Regions from separate parts of the Shouchella oshimensis genome, predicted to be linked through region 2. Evidence: riboswitches for the same ligand, from Rfam matches in the RefSeq annotation. Region 2 holds a riboswitch; the other holds the start of a gene.

Region 1 (8,445 bases), on a different contig from region 2:
AAACAAGTTGAGAAGCTGATAACATATTACTAATATCAATTGTATTAAAGCCAGCACTTCTTGAAGTCGCACTCTGAAAGAAGCCGGACCATATTCGTTCTGACCAAGACAACTGTCCAAAGGTTTGTGGATTCAATGTTTCTAACGCAAAAACAAGTAAGAAACCAATAGCAAGTAATGAACCTGAACTAACAAGAACAATTTTAGTATGTAATGAAAAACTTCTCCATTTTCGTTTTCTAATGAGCTCTACAATAACAATGTAACCAAGACCACCACTAACAAATAACCAAATGATCGTTAAGTTAACAACAGGGTCATTCACATAACTCGAAAGACTATCTGACCAGAGAGCAAAACCTGCATTATTAAAAGCAGATACAGAATGGAAAACGGCATGATATAATGCCTCTGCAAACCCCATATCTCCCATCCAACGTAAGGTAAGTACAGTAACAGCAACCGTTTCAAAAGCAAAGGCAATAAAAACAATATAGAGACAAAGCTTAACTAATCCTGATGAAGACTTAGATTGGGTTGTCTGCTGAATAATTAATCTCTGTTTTAAGCCAATTCTCTTACCAAGCATGATCGCTACAATAACACCCATTGTCATAAACCCTAAGCCACCAACCTGAATTAAAATCATAATAACTACTTGCCCAAATGTAGAAAAAACTGAACCAGTATCTACTACGACTAACCCATTTACACACACAGCAGATGTTGCTGTAAAAAGAGCATCTAAAAGACCAATAGACAAACCACTTGCTGAAGAGATTGGCAAAGCGAGTATACAAGTACCTATCAGTATCAGAAATAGAAAAACAAGCATGACAAACTGAGGTGGGCTCATCTTACTTGTCATTTGTTTAAAATCAATTTTCAATAGGTGTTTATCATTATAATCCACTTCATTCATATTTTCGTTCCAATGCACTAATATCTTCATTCGAACCAATTAAGAGTAATGTGTCCCCAGTCTGAATTTTATCTTCTGCTCTTGGTGAAATGTTAATCTCACCGTTCGATTTAATAGCCATAATATTGACACCATATTTTGCTCTGACGTCCAAATCATAAATAGAATAACCATTCATAGCAGCTGGAGCATTCATTTCCACTAAATTATATATAGGGGAGAGTTCGATATAATCAATTAAATTGTCCGAACTAAGTTGTCTACCTAGGCGTATACCCATGTCTCTCTCAGGATATACAACTTGATCTGCACCAATTTTGGTAAGGACTTTTCCATAGATGATATTTTTAGCTTTAACGGTTACTTTAGGAATATTCATCTCTTTTAGAAGAAGAGTTGTCAAGATACTGGATTGCAAATTCTCACCAATTGCCACCACAGCATGACTAAAATTCCCTGCACCAAGTTCTTTTAGAACAGATTCATCAGTTGCGTCAGCCTGTATTGCATGCGTCGCGATAGAAGACATGCCTTGCACTAAATCAATATCCTTATCTACGGCAAGTACCTCATGACCAGCCTCAACCAACGTTTTAGTTAAGCTACTACCAAATCGTCCTAGCCCAATAACAATAAATTGTTTTTTCAAGACATTCACCCCTAATTCAGTGCATAAGATTTTCTATTTACTCACAGGAACGATATGCAAATCAATGTCGCCCATTTTGCTAACAAGTCTGTTAACAAAATCACCTTTTTTTAGAAGCTCCCATCTTGATTGACTACACTGACCAATAACAAGCTGGGTAATTTGATTCTCGCGTGCCTTATCCAAGATGATTTGCGGCAGCTTATCCTGTCCTTTATACGTTTGAAAGATCGAGCTCATACGATTATCATCGACCAAATCTTGACATCCTAATCGATTAAGTTGATCTTTGTGTGTTTGTTCATCTTCTGACTGCCCACTTAAATATAATATATATAATGGAGAATCAAACATCTGTGACAACTGAACCCCTCTCTCGAGTAGCGGGTCCCCATTGTGATTCTCTGAGATATGACAAACCATAATTTTTTCTTCCATGTTCATGTTATAAAACCTCCTTATTAACTCATAACAGCACAAAAAAACTCCAAGAAAAGAGAGCTTCATCCGGGAGCTTACGCTTTTTCACCGTTTGTTCTCTCTCAAAACGCATACGAGGTTAGCTGTCGGATTCGGACTTGAGAGTACCCGTTATTCACTATCTATAAGTAGCAAATAATTAACCCCAGAGTTCAATTAGAACTCGTTGGTTCCCCCGTTATTTCACCTGAAATATTCTGCGTTAATCTTTTATTTCTAAAAATGATCATACGCCTCTTATCCGAAGAAATAAAGCTTTTTTTTTATTTTTTTTCAATCCGACATAAGGGAAATATTGTATAATGATAAGTATACTATATTGTGCATAATTTGAAGGGAGCTGATTAGGTGGTAACAATTGATCCAATAGGCGTTGTATCAAACAAAAGAGTGGAAGTAGAAGATGATAACTGGGGGAACGTACAATCGAGCATAATGATTAATGATTCATTTTCTGAAGAATCTCTCTTCGAAATTGAAACATTCTCACATCTTGAGATTATTTTTTATTTTCATAAAGTGGATAAAGAGAGAATTGAAAACGGCGCAAGACATCCTAGAAATAATGAAACTTTCCCATTAACAGGGATTTTTGCTCAACGAGGGAAAAACAGACCAAATCGATTAGGCTTAACGACGGTCCAGTTACTTGGAAGGCAAGGGAAGAAATTGATCGTTCGAGGTTTAGATTGTATTGATGGAACACCTATCGTGGATATCAAACCCGTTATGAAGGAATTTCTACCAAAGGAACCTATTCATCAACCTGATTGGTCACATGAAATAATGGAGGAATATTGGAATGAATAACTCTACACCAATATACCAATGCCTCCGAACAAGTTAAAAGCCAATAGAATAATAATGGTAATAACAGCTGAGGACAGTGCCCATTTTTTGATACTTGGTTCTAGTCCAAACAATGTATCAAGAATGCCATTAAGTATAAACACAATTAAATAGGTACCACCAAGTGTAGCAAGTATATACGGCAAATATAGCATTTTAAAGCCTCCTCTCCAGTTGGAATATTATACCTTTATCTCCACTTTAACACAATAAAAAATGTAAAAGAAGAGCTATTCTTTTACTGCTCTTCTTTAAACAATTCGAAAAAAACCCTCTCTCGATTCTGTAGAAAGTACTTTGTTAGCTGATAATGATCTGTCATTTCATATTCAACAGAGCTAATGGACTGCTCATCAAAGCTGAAGATCTCAGCATCTGGGTACCCGAGCAATATAGGAGAGTGAGTCGCAATGATGAACTGAGCCTGATCACTCGAAACAAGGTCGTGAATCACTTTTATAAAGGCTAATTGTCTAGCTTGGAGATAAAGCGGCCTCAGGCTCATCCAATAGATAAAGAGCCTTGCCATTAAAACGGTTCATAAATAATGAGAGAAAGGATTCGCCATGAGATTGGTGATGAAGAGATTTCCCACCATATTGTTGATATCTTCTTGGATCATCGAGTTCATCGAGATGTGTCGCAAAATGATAAAACGATTCCGCCCTAAGGAAAAATCCATTTGTGATTTTGGGCATCCAGGCCAAGCGGATATAGTCGCCAAGTACTGACTTTGAAGCGTGTACCTCAAAGCTATTATTTCGTCCTCCTCCTGCCGTATTAAACTCGCATTTATCGGCAATCGCTTCTAGAAGAGTTGATTTACCAGAGCCGTTCTCTCCTACAAAAAAGGTTACGGAATGATCAAGTTTAAGATCATGAAGCTGTTTAACCGCAGGAATTGAAAAAGGATACGTATCATAAGATGAGATCTTATTATGCAGAAGTGTAATTCTTTTAAGGTACATCTTCATCACCTACTTTTTTGAAGTTGTATTCTTTAATGCGAAACATTATTTATCCTTTTAACTTTTATCAATTACATCGGAAAGTACATTTATGTTTAAGGAGATACTTATGCAAGTGTATTACATCCATATAGCTAAATAGCCTGAAAATCCTCAGCGGATATTCAGGCTATGAATTATGTTGAGATTTCTTTATGTGCTCTGCTTGTCGCCCGACGAATCAGATGATGATCCACGATATGACTTGTAGGAGATGCTTTTGGATCAAGTATACACTGACGAAGCATTTGAGCCGCTTTGTATCCGAGCTCATGAATATGAATATCAAGCGTTGTAAGTGGAGGCGTTGACAACTTAGACATCAACACATTATTAAAACTAACAACAGACATATTATCTGGTACAGATACATTCATACTGAAGAGCATTCGTAATACACCTAAAGCCATTAAATCATCTGTGACAATCATTGCTGAAGGAGGATTTTTTTGTGACATAAGCTCTATAACTGCTTTTTCACCGCCTTCAAAAATTTCATCATGATAAACCATGAGCGATTCATCAATCTGAATAGCAGAAGTTTCAAGTGCTTCTATGTAGCCATTTTTCCGATCAATAGTCACAAAGGCATCTCGCCGTCCACCTACAAAGGCAATTCGTTTGTGCTTTAAAAGTAATAGATACTCTGTCACCATTTTAGCTGCTTTAACATTGTCATTATTAACAAAGAAGACCTTTTCTTTAAGCTGCTCTGGCGGCTGACCAACTACAACAAACGGAAACGATTTGTCTAAAAGAAAATCAATGACTGGATCAGCTATTGTTGAATACAGTAATATTATGCCATCAACTCGACGACTGTACACCATTTCTTTTACTTCTTCTAGGATATCTAGGTCCGTTTGGCTAGTGGATAAATACAGACCGTACCTCTGTTCATTTGCCTGAGTAGTAATCCCTCTAAGCACTTCTGGAAAAAAAGGATTATGAAATGGTGCATAGGTAGCACTTGGCATAATGACACCTATTACATTGGTATGATTATTCACCAGGTTTCTAGCATTAACATTTGGGTAGTAGCCAAGCTCTTCCATCACCGCCCGTACCTTTTCTTTTGTTTTGGTACTGATCGTTGAATTATTTGCAATAACACGAGAGACAGTAGATGGCGCTACATTTGCTTTTTTTGCTACGTCTTTTATGGTTACGGTCACTAATATTCCATCCTTTGCATTCAAACGGTCTTCAATCTATCCTTTTATAATGAATCATTAGCTATACTTTGTCTATAGTATGGTTGGTAAAAACACTATGACTTGTATACTCTTGCTTCATATGGCATAAGTTGATCAGACTTATGATTTTCGTAGTTACCAAATATATATTCACCCATGTTGACGTAGCCAAATTCCTTTGTTTCCTCTGATAGATTCACAATGATTGTATACGCTTCCTCTTCTCCACATCGCTTATACATGTATAGTTGCTCATCATTAAGCTCACAAAGTTCATAAGCTCCATAGATCAATGTTTTGCTATTTTTTCGTAATTCAATCATCTTTTTATAATAAGTCAAAATGGATTTACTGTTTTTTCGCTGCATATGCACATTAATGTCTTTGAAATTCGGATTGACTTTCAGCCAGGTTTGATCAGCCGTACTGAAGCCTCCATTTGCCTCATTCGTCCACTGCATCGGTGTCCGAGAGTTATCACGGCCTTGAGTCCAAATAACCTCCATTATTTCATTATGAGGTCTACCTTTACTACGTTCTTGTTCATAATAATTTCGCATGGACACATCATCATAATCTTCTATAGTTGGAAACTGTACATTTGTCATTCCTATTTCTTGACCTTGATAGATAAAAGGAGTGCCCTTCATTAAGAAATACAGTGTTCCAAGTGCTTTTGCACAAGCCTCCCAATAAACTGTATCATTGCCCCAAGATGAAACAGAGCGTGGCTTGGTCATGGTTTTCGATAAAAAGAGCATTCCAACCAATTCCTTCTAGCCCATATTGCCACTTTGTTAACGCCTCTTTTAGAGCCGGTACATTCAATCTTTGTTCAGCATCTTTATTCCATAGTCCAAGGTGCTCGAACTGAAAAACCATGTCAAATACCCCGTCTTTTTCTCCGACCCAGGCCCGCACATCATTCGAATCCTCCATGCTGACACCATTGGCCTCTCCTACAGTCATCACATCATAATGATCCAACGTTTCTTGCTTCATTTCCTGTAAAAACGTTTGAATGCCTGGACGATTCATATGCCCATCGAAAGACTCTACAAATCGATCTGACGTTTCATTCGTTAAATCTGGCAAACCTTCTATTTTCTTTATATGGCTAATGGCATCTACTCTAAAGCCGTCTATTCCTTTATCTAGCCACCAGTTCATTGTTTCGTACAAGACATTACGGACATCCTTGTTTTCCCAGTTAACATCTGGTTGCTTTTTTGAGAAAATGTGAAGATAATACTGTTTCGAGTGCTCATCCCATTCCCAAGCAGACCCATTAAAGATTGAGGCCCAGTTATTAGGCTCTGACCCATCCTCTTTTGCATCTTTCCATATATACCAATCTCTTTTTTCACTATTAATAGATGATCTTGATTCAACAAACCATTCATGCTCATCTGACGTATGGTTAATAACTAAGTCTATAATGATTTTCATTCCTCGAAGATGAACTTCTTCTAATAATTGATTAAAGTCATCCATCGTACCAAACTCATCCATTATTGCTTTGTAATCCCGGATATCATATCCATTATCATCATTAGGAGAGTCATACATCGGACTCATCCAAATGACGTCAATACCTAACCACTTTAGATAATCTAACTTCTCAATAACCCCTTTTAAATCGCCAATTCCATCCCCATTTGTATCATTAAAACTGCGCGGATAAACTTGGTAGCATACCGCTTCTTTCCACCATTGATTATTCATAATTAAACCCCTTTTATCATCATCTTTATTTATCCCTTTGTTGCTCCAGAAGAAAGTCCTGAAATCAAATAACGTTGTAAGAACAAGAAAACAATCGCAATCGGTACGGCAATTAATACCGTTCCTGCAGCAAATCGTGTAAAGTTGTTAGCGAATTGATCACTTACGAAGTTGAATAACCCAAGAGCTAATGTATAGTTTTCAGGACTGCGCAACACAATTCTTGGTAGGATAAAGTCCATCAGTGGTGACATAAAATTAAATAACGCAACAACTGCCAGGATTGGCTTTGCTAATGGCAGCATGATCGTGAAGAATATACGAAAGTGACCTGCCCCATCTAGCTTAGCTGACTCATCTAGTTCTTTAGGAATGGTATCGAAATAACCCTTCACTAGAAAAGCATTCATCGGAATTGCTCCGCCTACATAGATCAACACCAAACCTAGCAGAGAGTCGAGCAAACCAATCGTATTTAGAAGCACATAGATTGCAACCATCGCCATAATCACTGGGAATATCTGCAATACTAGAAAGAAGTAAAGCCCATTTTTTCTTCCAACAAACTTGTACCTAGAGAAGGCATAAGAAGTCAGACATACAATCACAGTAGCTGATATAGACGTGGCAAACGCGACAATTAAAGAATTGATATACCATTGTACATAGTTGCTCTGTTCGCTAAAAAAGAGCCATTTATAATGTTCGAGTGACCAATTTTCAGGAATAATACTTGCACTATATAAGTTCGTGCCTTCATTTAATGAAAGTCCAATTGTCCATAATAGTGGATAGCCAATGACAACAAACATTAATAAAAGAAACAGGTAGATTAACGTAACTTCAATGCGCGATTTTGTTTTCTGCTTCATATTCCTTATTCCCCTTCCTTAAATGTTCTGCTTTTACGGAACTGAAAAATAGCAAATACCGCTACAATTAGACCAATTATTATTGAGATCGCTGCAGCCATACTATATTGAGAGTTTTCAAATGCAAGACTATACACCCAAGAAATAAGAATATCCGTTCCTCCAACATTTTGCCCACGGACTGGTGGTCCACCTTCGTTAAATAAGTAGATAATATTAAAGTTATTGAAGTTCCCCGCGTATTGCATAATCAAAAGGGGTGCTGTCGCAAAAAGAACGTGTGGCATGGTGATAAAACGGAACTTCTGAAAACGACTAGCTCCATCCATATCCGCTGCCTCATACCAATCATCAGAGACACTCTGCAAAATCCCAGTAAATAAGGCGAAAACAAATGGAAAGCCAAGCCACGTCTGAATCATAATTAATGCAATCTTGGTCCAGAATGGATCTGTAAGCCATGGAATACTTGTATTAAAAAGTGGCTCTAATAGATCTCTGTTAATTGCACCAAACCCGTCGTTAAACAAAGCTGCAAAGATCAATATGGTAACAAAGCTTGGCACTGCCCAAGGCAAAATTAACACTGTACGAATCAATCGTTTATATTTAATTCGTTTGTCGTTTACGATCACCGCTAAAAACATCGCAAGCGCAATTTGAGAAGTGGTCGCTGCCGCTGTCCAGACTATCGTCCATGAAAGAACGGAGAAAAAGGTATTTCTCCAAATTGGGATAGTAGCTA
Region 2 (8,445 bases):
TGGAGGATGTCGATTGGGATACTGCAAATTATCGTGGTATTATTATGAGTAAGATAATCAAGAGTTAAGCTAGAAATATAAGGGCGAATGATTCTATAATTTTTTTACTTAATGTTCGCTTATTGAAATTTGTTAAGATGAGCAAGGAGTCTCCAAATGGCAAAGAATAAGGATATTTTAGGTTCACCAATTCTTCACCACGGTATTTGAAAATGGGCGTTTCGATATGAAAATGGTGCAAATGAGTGCAACTAGTGTAGGTGTTTGCAGGAGATAACACGTTTCCACGGCATTGAGGGCCTAGTGGGGTTAAACCCGTGGAGGTTCGAGTCCTCTCAACCGCATATCAGTAGTACCAAGGCTTTTAGAGCTTTGGTGCTTTTTTATTTTTGGGAATATATAGGTGATTATAGCGTGATTCTTTCCACATTCTTTCCACGCTTGTTTTTTCTATATATTTACAAGTGGATGGAATGTTCGGAAATAGCTTTTAACGTTTAACTCGTGGGGAGGTTCGAGTCCTCTCAACCGCATAAGGTTAAACTAATGAATGAAGAAGTACCAAGGCTTTTAAAGCTTTGGTACTTCTTATATAAACGTAATTGGTTCTCTTAAACTAGTTCTGTTGTAACAGCAGATTGTAAAGTAAGTGAACAAACTACATTTTGATATTTAGAAGTGAAATATAAACCACTAGGACCACCTGCGGATATTGCGATAAGGTGAACTTTATTAATGTTCAAATGATTTAGTAACTCCATATAATACTTACATGCAATAGAAAGACTTTCTCCTACTCCTTTTGATGTACTTCCATACCCTGCTCTTGAAGGAGTAATAATAGAGAAACCATTAACTAATAGTTCCTTATATCCGAACTCTTCATTACAATTGAATGACCTCCGTGCATGATTAATATAGGTTCTCCTTTACCGATAATGGAATACTCTAAAGCATTAAATAGCCTCCATCTACATAAAATATTAAATGTTCTATCCTGAATTAAAATGAGCTGAAATATTTCACTCATTCTCTTATTGAGCTTCATGAGATTACCCTGTGAAAATATCTCCTTTAGGATAATTAATTTTTCGTTTGTCTGCTTTTGCCAAAGCAAATGCAAAGGTAACAGGACCAATTCTTCCTATAAACATGAGTAGACAGATGATCAATTTCCCGGAAGTCGATAAGCCAGAGGTTAATCCCATGGACAATCCTACGGTACCAAATGCGGAAAAGGCTTCAAAAGAAATCTCAAGAAGGCTTGCACTTTCAACAATTGAAAGCAAAAATATACCACTTAGAACAAATAGGAAGCTAGTCACAATTATTGCAAGTGAGCGGACAATAATACTAGAAGGCAGTGTGCGTTCATATAGGACAGGTTCTTGTCTACCTCGTAAGTAACTAATCACGGCAATGATCGTTACTAGAAAAGTGGTAAGCTTAATTCCACTTCCAGTAGAAGCACTACCTGCCCCTATGAACATTAATACCATGGTTAAGATCAATGAACTAGTCTCCATACTTCCGGTATCAAGTGAATTAAAACCAGCAGTTCTTGGGGTGACGGCTTGAAAATAGGAACTCCATATTTTCTCAATGAAAGGTAAGCTGCCTAAGGTGTTAGGATTTAGATATTCTAGACTAAAAATCAAAAGTGTTGCAATAACATTAATAATTAATGTTCCTACAAGCATCACTTTGGTGTGAAGTGATAAATGGTTAAACGTACGTTTTGAAATTAACTCGTAAATAACAGTGAAGCCAATGCCTCCAGTAATGAATAAAAAAGTAATTACTATATTAACTAATGGGTCGCCCTTGTAACTAGTTAAGCTGTCTGACCACAAAGAAACAGCATTATTAAATGCTGATACTGCATGAAATAAACTTGTAAAGAGACCCTCTCCCCACCCATACTCAGGGACCCATTTAATTGATAAGATGATCGTCGCCAGTAGTTCCATACTGATAGCAAAAATGAAAACTAATTTAACGAGCTTAACCATACCACCGGTAGAGTGTTGGTTAAAGGACTCCTGAACTAATAAGCGATCCTTAAGTCCAATTTTCTTTCCAAGTAGTAGCACAATGAAGATCGTAAAAGTCATTAAGCCAATTCCACCTATCTGCATCATGGTCATGATGACCACTTGACCAAAGCGCGTGAAATCAGCACCAGTATCGAGAACAACAAGTCCGGTAACCGTTGTTGCGGATGTCGCCGTAAAAAAGGCATTGAGTAAAGATATTGGAGCGTGAGTTGAATATGGGAGTGATAATAAGATGGTTCCCATAAGGATTGTAATCAGAAAACCTAATGCTAACGTTTGAGGGGGAGATCTATGAAAGAGCAACTTTTTTAGAATCTCCATACTAAAGACCTTTCTCTTGGAAACGTTTAACATCTTTTTTTAGTCCTATAATAATTAATAAATCATTTGTTTGAATCGTATCTTCTGGCATGGGTGAAACAGTTAATCGATTGTCTCTTTTTATAGCAAGAACATTAATCTTATATTTTCTTCTTAAATCTAAAGAAGCTAATGTTTTCCCATTGACGATTGGAGTAGCGAAAAGTTCTGCAATACTATAATCATCTGAGAGGTCAATATAATCAATTATCTTTTCTGCGACCATATTTTGAGCTACTCTAATCCCCATATCATACTCAGGGTGTATAATTCGGTCTGCTCCAATTCTCTCTAATACTTTATGGTGATACTGGTTTTGTGCTTTTGTCCAAACATTAGGAATGTCTAATTCTTTTAAGATAAGTGTAGTAAGAATACTTGATTGAATATCATTACCAATCGCTACAACGACATGGCTACAGTTTTTAATGCCAGCATTACTAAGAGCTTCCTCATCTGTCGTGTCCATTTGAATAGCATGGGTAGAGAAATCGACGTATTGGTTAATCTTTTCAGTGTTACGATCGATCGCAAGAACTTCGTATCCCGTTTTATACAGTTCTTTACATACACTACCTCCAAACCTACCTAATCCAATGACAGCTACTTGTTTTTTGGTCTCTTTGGCCATTCTTTATGTCCCCTCCATTTTTAAAAAAGACTATCCTTAAATAAATAGTCTAGACCTTCTCTCTCTAAAATAACGCTGACGAGATTAGTTGTCGGATTAGGAGCCAAGAGTACCCCTTCTTTAGTAAGATTCACCCCAAGACGAAAGTGTAAACCATCTGTTCTTTATCCTCCCGTTCCACCATTTAGATGGATTAAGCGATTTGAAGAAAATGAAGTTGTCAGAAGTAATTTACTCCTAATAGGAAGTAGTGTCAACCTAATTTTCCCTTACTATTTTTAAGTTTTCTTTTGTCACTACTTTCCTTCATATTTAAAAGAAATCAAGATAATTTCAATGGCTGATTTACATCTTAAAAATAAATTCTTTGGGAGAACATGATATAATTCTATAAGGTCGATTTACTTTATTGAAAAGAGGGATCTTTTGTTTTCATTAGTTAATCAAAAGTATCTAAAGTTCATTATTATTAGTTTAATTATTATTATCTTAGTTTATTTTATTCTCCCGGTTTCATATCCAATTTTGTTAGCTTTTGTTGTGGCACTTATATTAACACCGATTGTAAGGTATCTTACAATTGTTTTGAAAATAAAACGTGTATTTTCAGTTACAATTGTATTTCTACTGTTTTTTTTATTTTTAATTGGTCTTATTTATTTGACAATAACTCAAGTGATATCTCAAGGAGTTCAGTTCTTTGAAAATCTTCCTTCTTATATTACCAACATTAATGAGGGGTGGAATACAGTAATATCAGGACTAGAAACAAGTTTTTCTGATTTTCCTGATATCGTATTTTCATCAATAAATGACCAAATTAATTATTTTCTTGAAGAGATGAGATCGACAGTGAACCAGTTGGATATCATTTCAACGGTAACGGTCGGGTTAGCGAAAATACCTGGTTACTTAATATCTTTTATTGTATTTTTGATTACTTTGTTTTTGTTTTTAATTGAGATGCCAAGACTAAAGAAATTCATAAACAATAACCTGTCAAAGGACATGAACGAACGGTTTCAGTTTATGATCGCACGATTTTCGAAAGTTATCTCAGGTTTTTTAAAGGCACAATTTCTTGTGAGCATACCTATATTCTTAATTTCCTTAATTGGTCTGTTATTTATTTCACCAAAAGTAGCTCTCACGATGGCGATCGTAATTTGGATTATAGATTTCATTCCTCTTATTGGTTCGATAGTCATATTAGCACCTTGGGCAACCTATCTTTTATTGGTAGGGGACAATAGTACTGGCATACAACTCTTGGTTTTAGCTGGTATTCTTTTAATAATAAGAAGAACAATCGAGCCGAAAGTAATGGGAAATCAAATAGGTTTGTCGCCATTAGCAACTTTAATTTCAATGTACTTAGGAGCACAATTATTAGGAATAACCGGGTTAGTATTAGGTCCTTTAATAATAATAGGATTTAATACTGCAAAAGAAGCAAAGATTATAAAGTTCCCAAGTGGAACTTAGTTCATTTTACTTCATTTGTACTTCAATAATTTTTGGTACATTAAAAGAAAGATCGAAATGAGAATAGCAAAGACGATGTCAGCATATTCATTAAAATGAAAAATTCGTCGAATTGTTAATAAATTTTGAGGGATGTTACTTAAAATAACCACAATAGATCCAATTATAATTGAAAAAAGTTTTGTTTTACTTTTATTGAACATGATCTCCAAACCGGTTGTAGACGCGTAAAGTAGAATGGTTAATGTTGTTAACACGATAATAGACCAACATGCTAAAAAAATTAGATCAACCCGTTCAAAAATAGTAAATGAAATGGTTTTAATCATATATAAAAAAGGTTCAGGAAGAATATTAAATTGACCCGGACTAAAATAGATAAAACATGCGAGAACGATAAATGTATAAAAGATTGTGACAAAAATATTTGCATAAGTTGCTGTTAGCAATTTTTCCTTACTGGTTCCACTTACGAATGGATATATAATTGGTAGTATAAGAAATCCCTGCATAGCAAAAGTACTAGATAATGCACCTTTCCAAATCCCAATCCAATCTGTCTCAAATATAGGCAAAAGATAAAGGGGTTCTGAATCTGAAAATGCAAACGTAGCGCAAATTGGTGCTAAGAGAAGAAAAGGAGAAGAGATCGTCATAAAAGTTGCAATTGTTTTGAGAGGACTAATTAAAAGATAGAGAGCAGGTATAATAAAAAGTATTAATTTAACAATCCCTGGTGTATTCGGTAACACCCAAGCGCCTATAAGTGTATTAAAGAAAATTAAGAGCGTGATGGTAATAAAGATAAAATAAAAAGTATATAGTAGGATTAAAAAATTCCCCACAATATTACCTAAAACTTGTTTAAGATATGTATAAAATGTAAGATGCGGGTAGCTTGCGGATATAAACCAGAGAACGATAATCATGAACTGTGAAAATAGTCCAAGCTAATAGAACAGAAATCCACCCATCAGTATTGGCTTCTTGAAAAACAACGTATGGTAGTGTGAAAAGACCAGCACCAACTTGAGCTTGAACGAAGAACCAAAAAAATTGTGGGAGACTAATATCTTTAACCTGAGTCATTTTTCCCCTCCACTTTTAGTCGTAGTCTTAATCTCTCCAGAAAATAAAATTAAATTTATATTTCAGGAGCTTAAAATGAAAAATACAACTTTTCCATTCAATTACTAAATAAATTTGTATTCTTTACTACTTAGAAGAGTTTTGAAATATTTACTGTACTTTTAAATAGGTTCATGTATAATTTGAAATTATCATAGAACAATAAAATTTATCGAAGAATTTTTTGGAGGAGCCTGTCACCAAGGGGGAATTATGCCCATGTGTCAGGCTTTTTTTGCGTGAAGAAGGAAACTTTTTTAGGCTTATAGTTACGGTTATTCATCACATAGGCTACATAAAAGGAAAAAAGATGAGTTATAAAGAATCAAATCAGATTTGCTAAGTTCCAAGTGAAGAGGTGCGGGTATGAAGAAAATAATTGTTACAGGAATTGTTCTAATCGTCGTTTCTTATTTTAGCGTACTTAATTATGTTATATATTCTAATAATGAGACTACCACGACCGGAAAAATTGTAAGTATAATGGAAATGAAGTATGGTACTATTATGTCCATTCATCTCTTCGATAACAAAACAAATGAGGATAAATTAATCTCAGAAGAACAAACTATTAATCAATTCAAAGATGAACTTAACGGTATAGTACTTACTGATGTCAAAGGCGAGGAAATTGAAGAAATAATTTATTCATTTAGCATATATACTGCCGAAACTACAAATGCACAATCCAAAAGAATTGATGGTTATATATCTTCGGGGGAACTTAATATAGGAGATGAAACGTATAGGGGAAATGGCATAAACCAAGTACTGGATGTTATTCATAAATTTTTTGCAAATAATTAATAATCAAGTTAATAATAGGGTGACGAGAGTCAGGTAACCATTTAATGGAGGTGGAATGATTGAAGAAAAAAATATACTGGTATGTCTTGTATCATTTTTAATAATCGATATTTCACTATTTATCTATTCGCAGGTTAAAAAAACTAGTTTTAACGGTTTTATTTTAAACTGTTAAGAGAGGAAAAGACTTTCCCAAAGAAATAATCTGAACAATTTTTTAATAGATAGGAGTGAAGCTTTCTTGAAAAAACAATTTATCGTCATTGGGCTAGGACGCTTTGGAAGTAGTTTAACTCAAACGTTGGTGGAAGGAGGTCATGAAGTATTAGCAGTTGATAAAGATATTGATTTAGTACAAAACCTTGCTTCCACAGCCACCCACGTTATTCAAGCAGACGCTACAGACGAGGGAGTTTTAAGAGAGCTTGGAGCAGGAAATTTTCAACATGCTATTGTAGCGATAGGTGAGAATCTCCAATCGAGTATTTTAATAACATTACTTTTGAAAGAGATGAACATCCCAAAAGTCACAGTAAAAGCCAAAAACGTCATATATGGAAATGTGCTTGCTAAAATTGGAGCTGATCAGGTTGTGTTCCCTGAAAGAGATATGGGGATTCGTCTAGGCAGACAATTAAGTTCCGAAAATATAATTGATTATATTGAACTTTCAACTGATTATAACTTGGTTGAAATGAACGCCCAAGCTACCATGAATGGATATTCTATTATAGAATTAGACGTTAGGGCAAAGTATGGGTTGAATATTATGGCAATTAAATCAGGGAATGACGTTAATATCTCACCTAAAGCAGAAGACATCATTAAGGCAGGGGATATTCTGTTATTGATAGGTTCAAATCAAGAAATAAGGGCTTTGGAACGTAACTATGACAAAATATGATAAGAAAGATTACTTGAAATTTAATATGAAATCTATCGTAAGCAAATTAAGTCCTCCACAATTAATTATGATTGTATTTTTTATATTAATAATTATTGGTACTGCATTATTAATGCTACCTGTATCATCTTCAGGACCTCATTCTGTAACATTCTTAGATGCGCTTTTTACTGCAACGTCTGCGATTTGTGTAAATGGGTTAGTCGTAGTGGATACTGGGCTGACCTATTCTACTTTTGGACAAGGTATTATTATGATTCTTATTCAAATTGGTGGACTTGGGTTTATGACTTTAGGGGTTATTATTGCAATTGTTCTTGGTAAAAGAATTGGTTTAAAGCAAAGGCTAATTATCCAACAGACAACACACTCAAATTCTTCGTCTGGGTTAGTTAAGCTTTGTTTATACATTGCCTGTATTGCGTTTGTATTTGAAGCAGTGGCTGTTTGTGTATTAACAACCCGTTGGATGGCAGAATTGGGACTTAAAGACGCTTTTTTTCACGCAAGTTTTTATTCTATTTCAGCATTTAACAACGCTGGCTTTTCAATTTGGTCAGATAGTCTATCTGAATTTATAGATGATCCAGTTGTTAACCTAACAATTATGGGGTTATTTATAAGTGGGGGACTAGGTTATATTGTAATTGTAGAGATCTTTAGAAAAAGAAATTGGAAAAAGCTAACTCTACATTCTAAAATCGTTCTTGTAAGCTCTGGTGCATTGCTACTTACGGGCTTTTTATTAATATACGCACTCGAATCGATGAATCCAGATACATTTGGTCAGTTAACTTGGTCTGAACGTTTATGGTCTGGTTGGTTTCAAAGTGCGACCGCTAGAAGTGCGGGTTTTAATACTATTGATATAAATAGTATGTTATCCTCATCTCAGCTAGTATTAATCCTTTTGATGTTTATTGGTGCATCCTCAGGCGGAACAGGTGGAGGAATTAAAACGACAACATTTTTTGTCTTATTATTAGCTACTTTTACTACATTCCGTGGCGGTGGACAAATTCATGCATTTGAACGTAAAATTCCGAGTGAAACAATTATGCGAGCATTAGCAG

What was found. Region 2 has a riboswitch for cyclic di-AMP ahead of NDM98_RS19560 (potassium channel family protein). Riboswitches for the same ligand answer to the same signal wherever they lie in the genome.
Region 1: it holds a riboswitch for cyclic di-AMP, as region 2 does, so the genes downstream of both, NDM98_RS23095 (adenine nucleotide alpha hydrolase family protein) here and NDM98_RS19560 (potassium channel family protein) in region 2, are expected to answer to the same signal.

Annotation. Positions count from the first base shown of each region.
Region 1 is NZ_JAMQJY010000008.1:47,032-55,476, reverse strand. It holds gene NDM98_RS23105 (TrkH family potassium uptake protein) at 1-868, opposite strand, end outside; gene NDM98_RS23100 (potassium channel family protein) at 915-1,571, opposite strand; gene NDM98_RS23095 (adenine nucleotide alpha hydrolase family protein) at 1,605-2,015, opposite strand; cyclic di-AMP (ydaO/yuaA leader) riboswitch at 2,104-2,263, opposite strand; gene NDM98_RS23090 (SAM-dependent methyltransferase) at 2,400-2,861, shown strand; gene NDM98_RS23085 (hypothetical protein) at 2,864-3,055, opposite strand; partial or broken gene NDM98_RS23080 (AAA family ATPase) at 3,139-3,868, opposite strand; gene NDM98_RS23075 (LacI family DNA-binding transcriptional regulator) at 4,045-5,082, opposite strand; partial or broken gene NDM98_RS23070 (alpha-glucosidase) at 5,178-6,828, opposite strand; gene NDM98_RS23065 (sugar ABC transporter permease) at 6,858-7,700, opposite strand; gene NDM98_RS23060 (carbohydrate ABC transporter permease) at 7,706-8,445, opposite strand, start outside.
Region 2 is NZ_JAMQJY010000004.1:26,146-34,590, forward strand. It holds partial or broken gene NDM98_RS19550 (alpha/beta fold hydrolase) at 621-982, opposite strand; gene NDM98_RS19555 (TrkH family potassium uptake protein) at 1,053-2,378, opposite strand; gene NDM98_RS19560 (potassium channel family protein) at 2,380-3,048, opposite strand; cyclic di-AMP (ydaO/yuaA leader) riboswitch at 3,106-3,258, opposite strand; gene ytvI (sporulation integral membrane protein YtvI) at 3,475-4,533, shown strand; gene NDM98_RS19570 (GerAB/ArcD/ProY family transporter) at 4,545-5,462, opposite strand; gene NDM98_RS19575 (GerAB/ArcD/ProY family transporter) at 5,398-5,622, opposite strand; gene NDM98_RS19580 (hypothetical protein) at 6,028-6,468, shown strand; gene NDM98_RS19585 (potassium channel family protein) at 6,710-7,372, shown strand; gene NDM98_RS19590 (TrkH family potassium uptake protein) at 7,359-8,445, shown strand, end outside.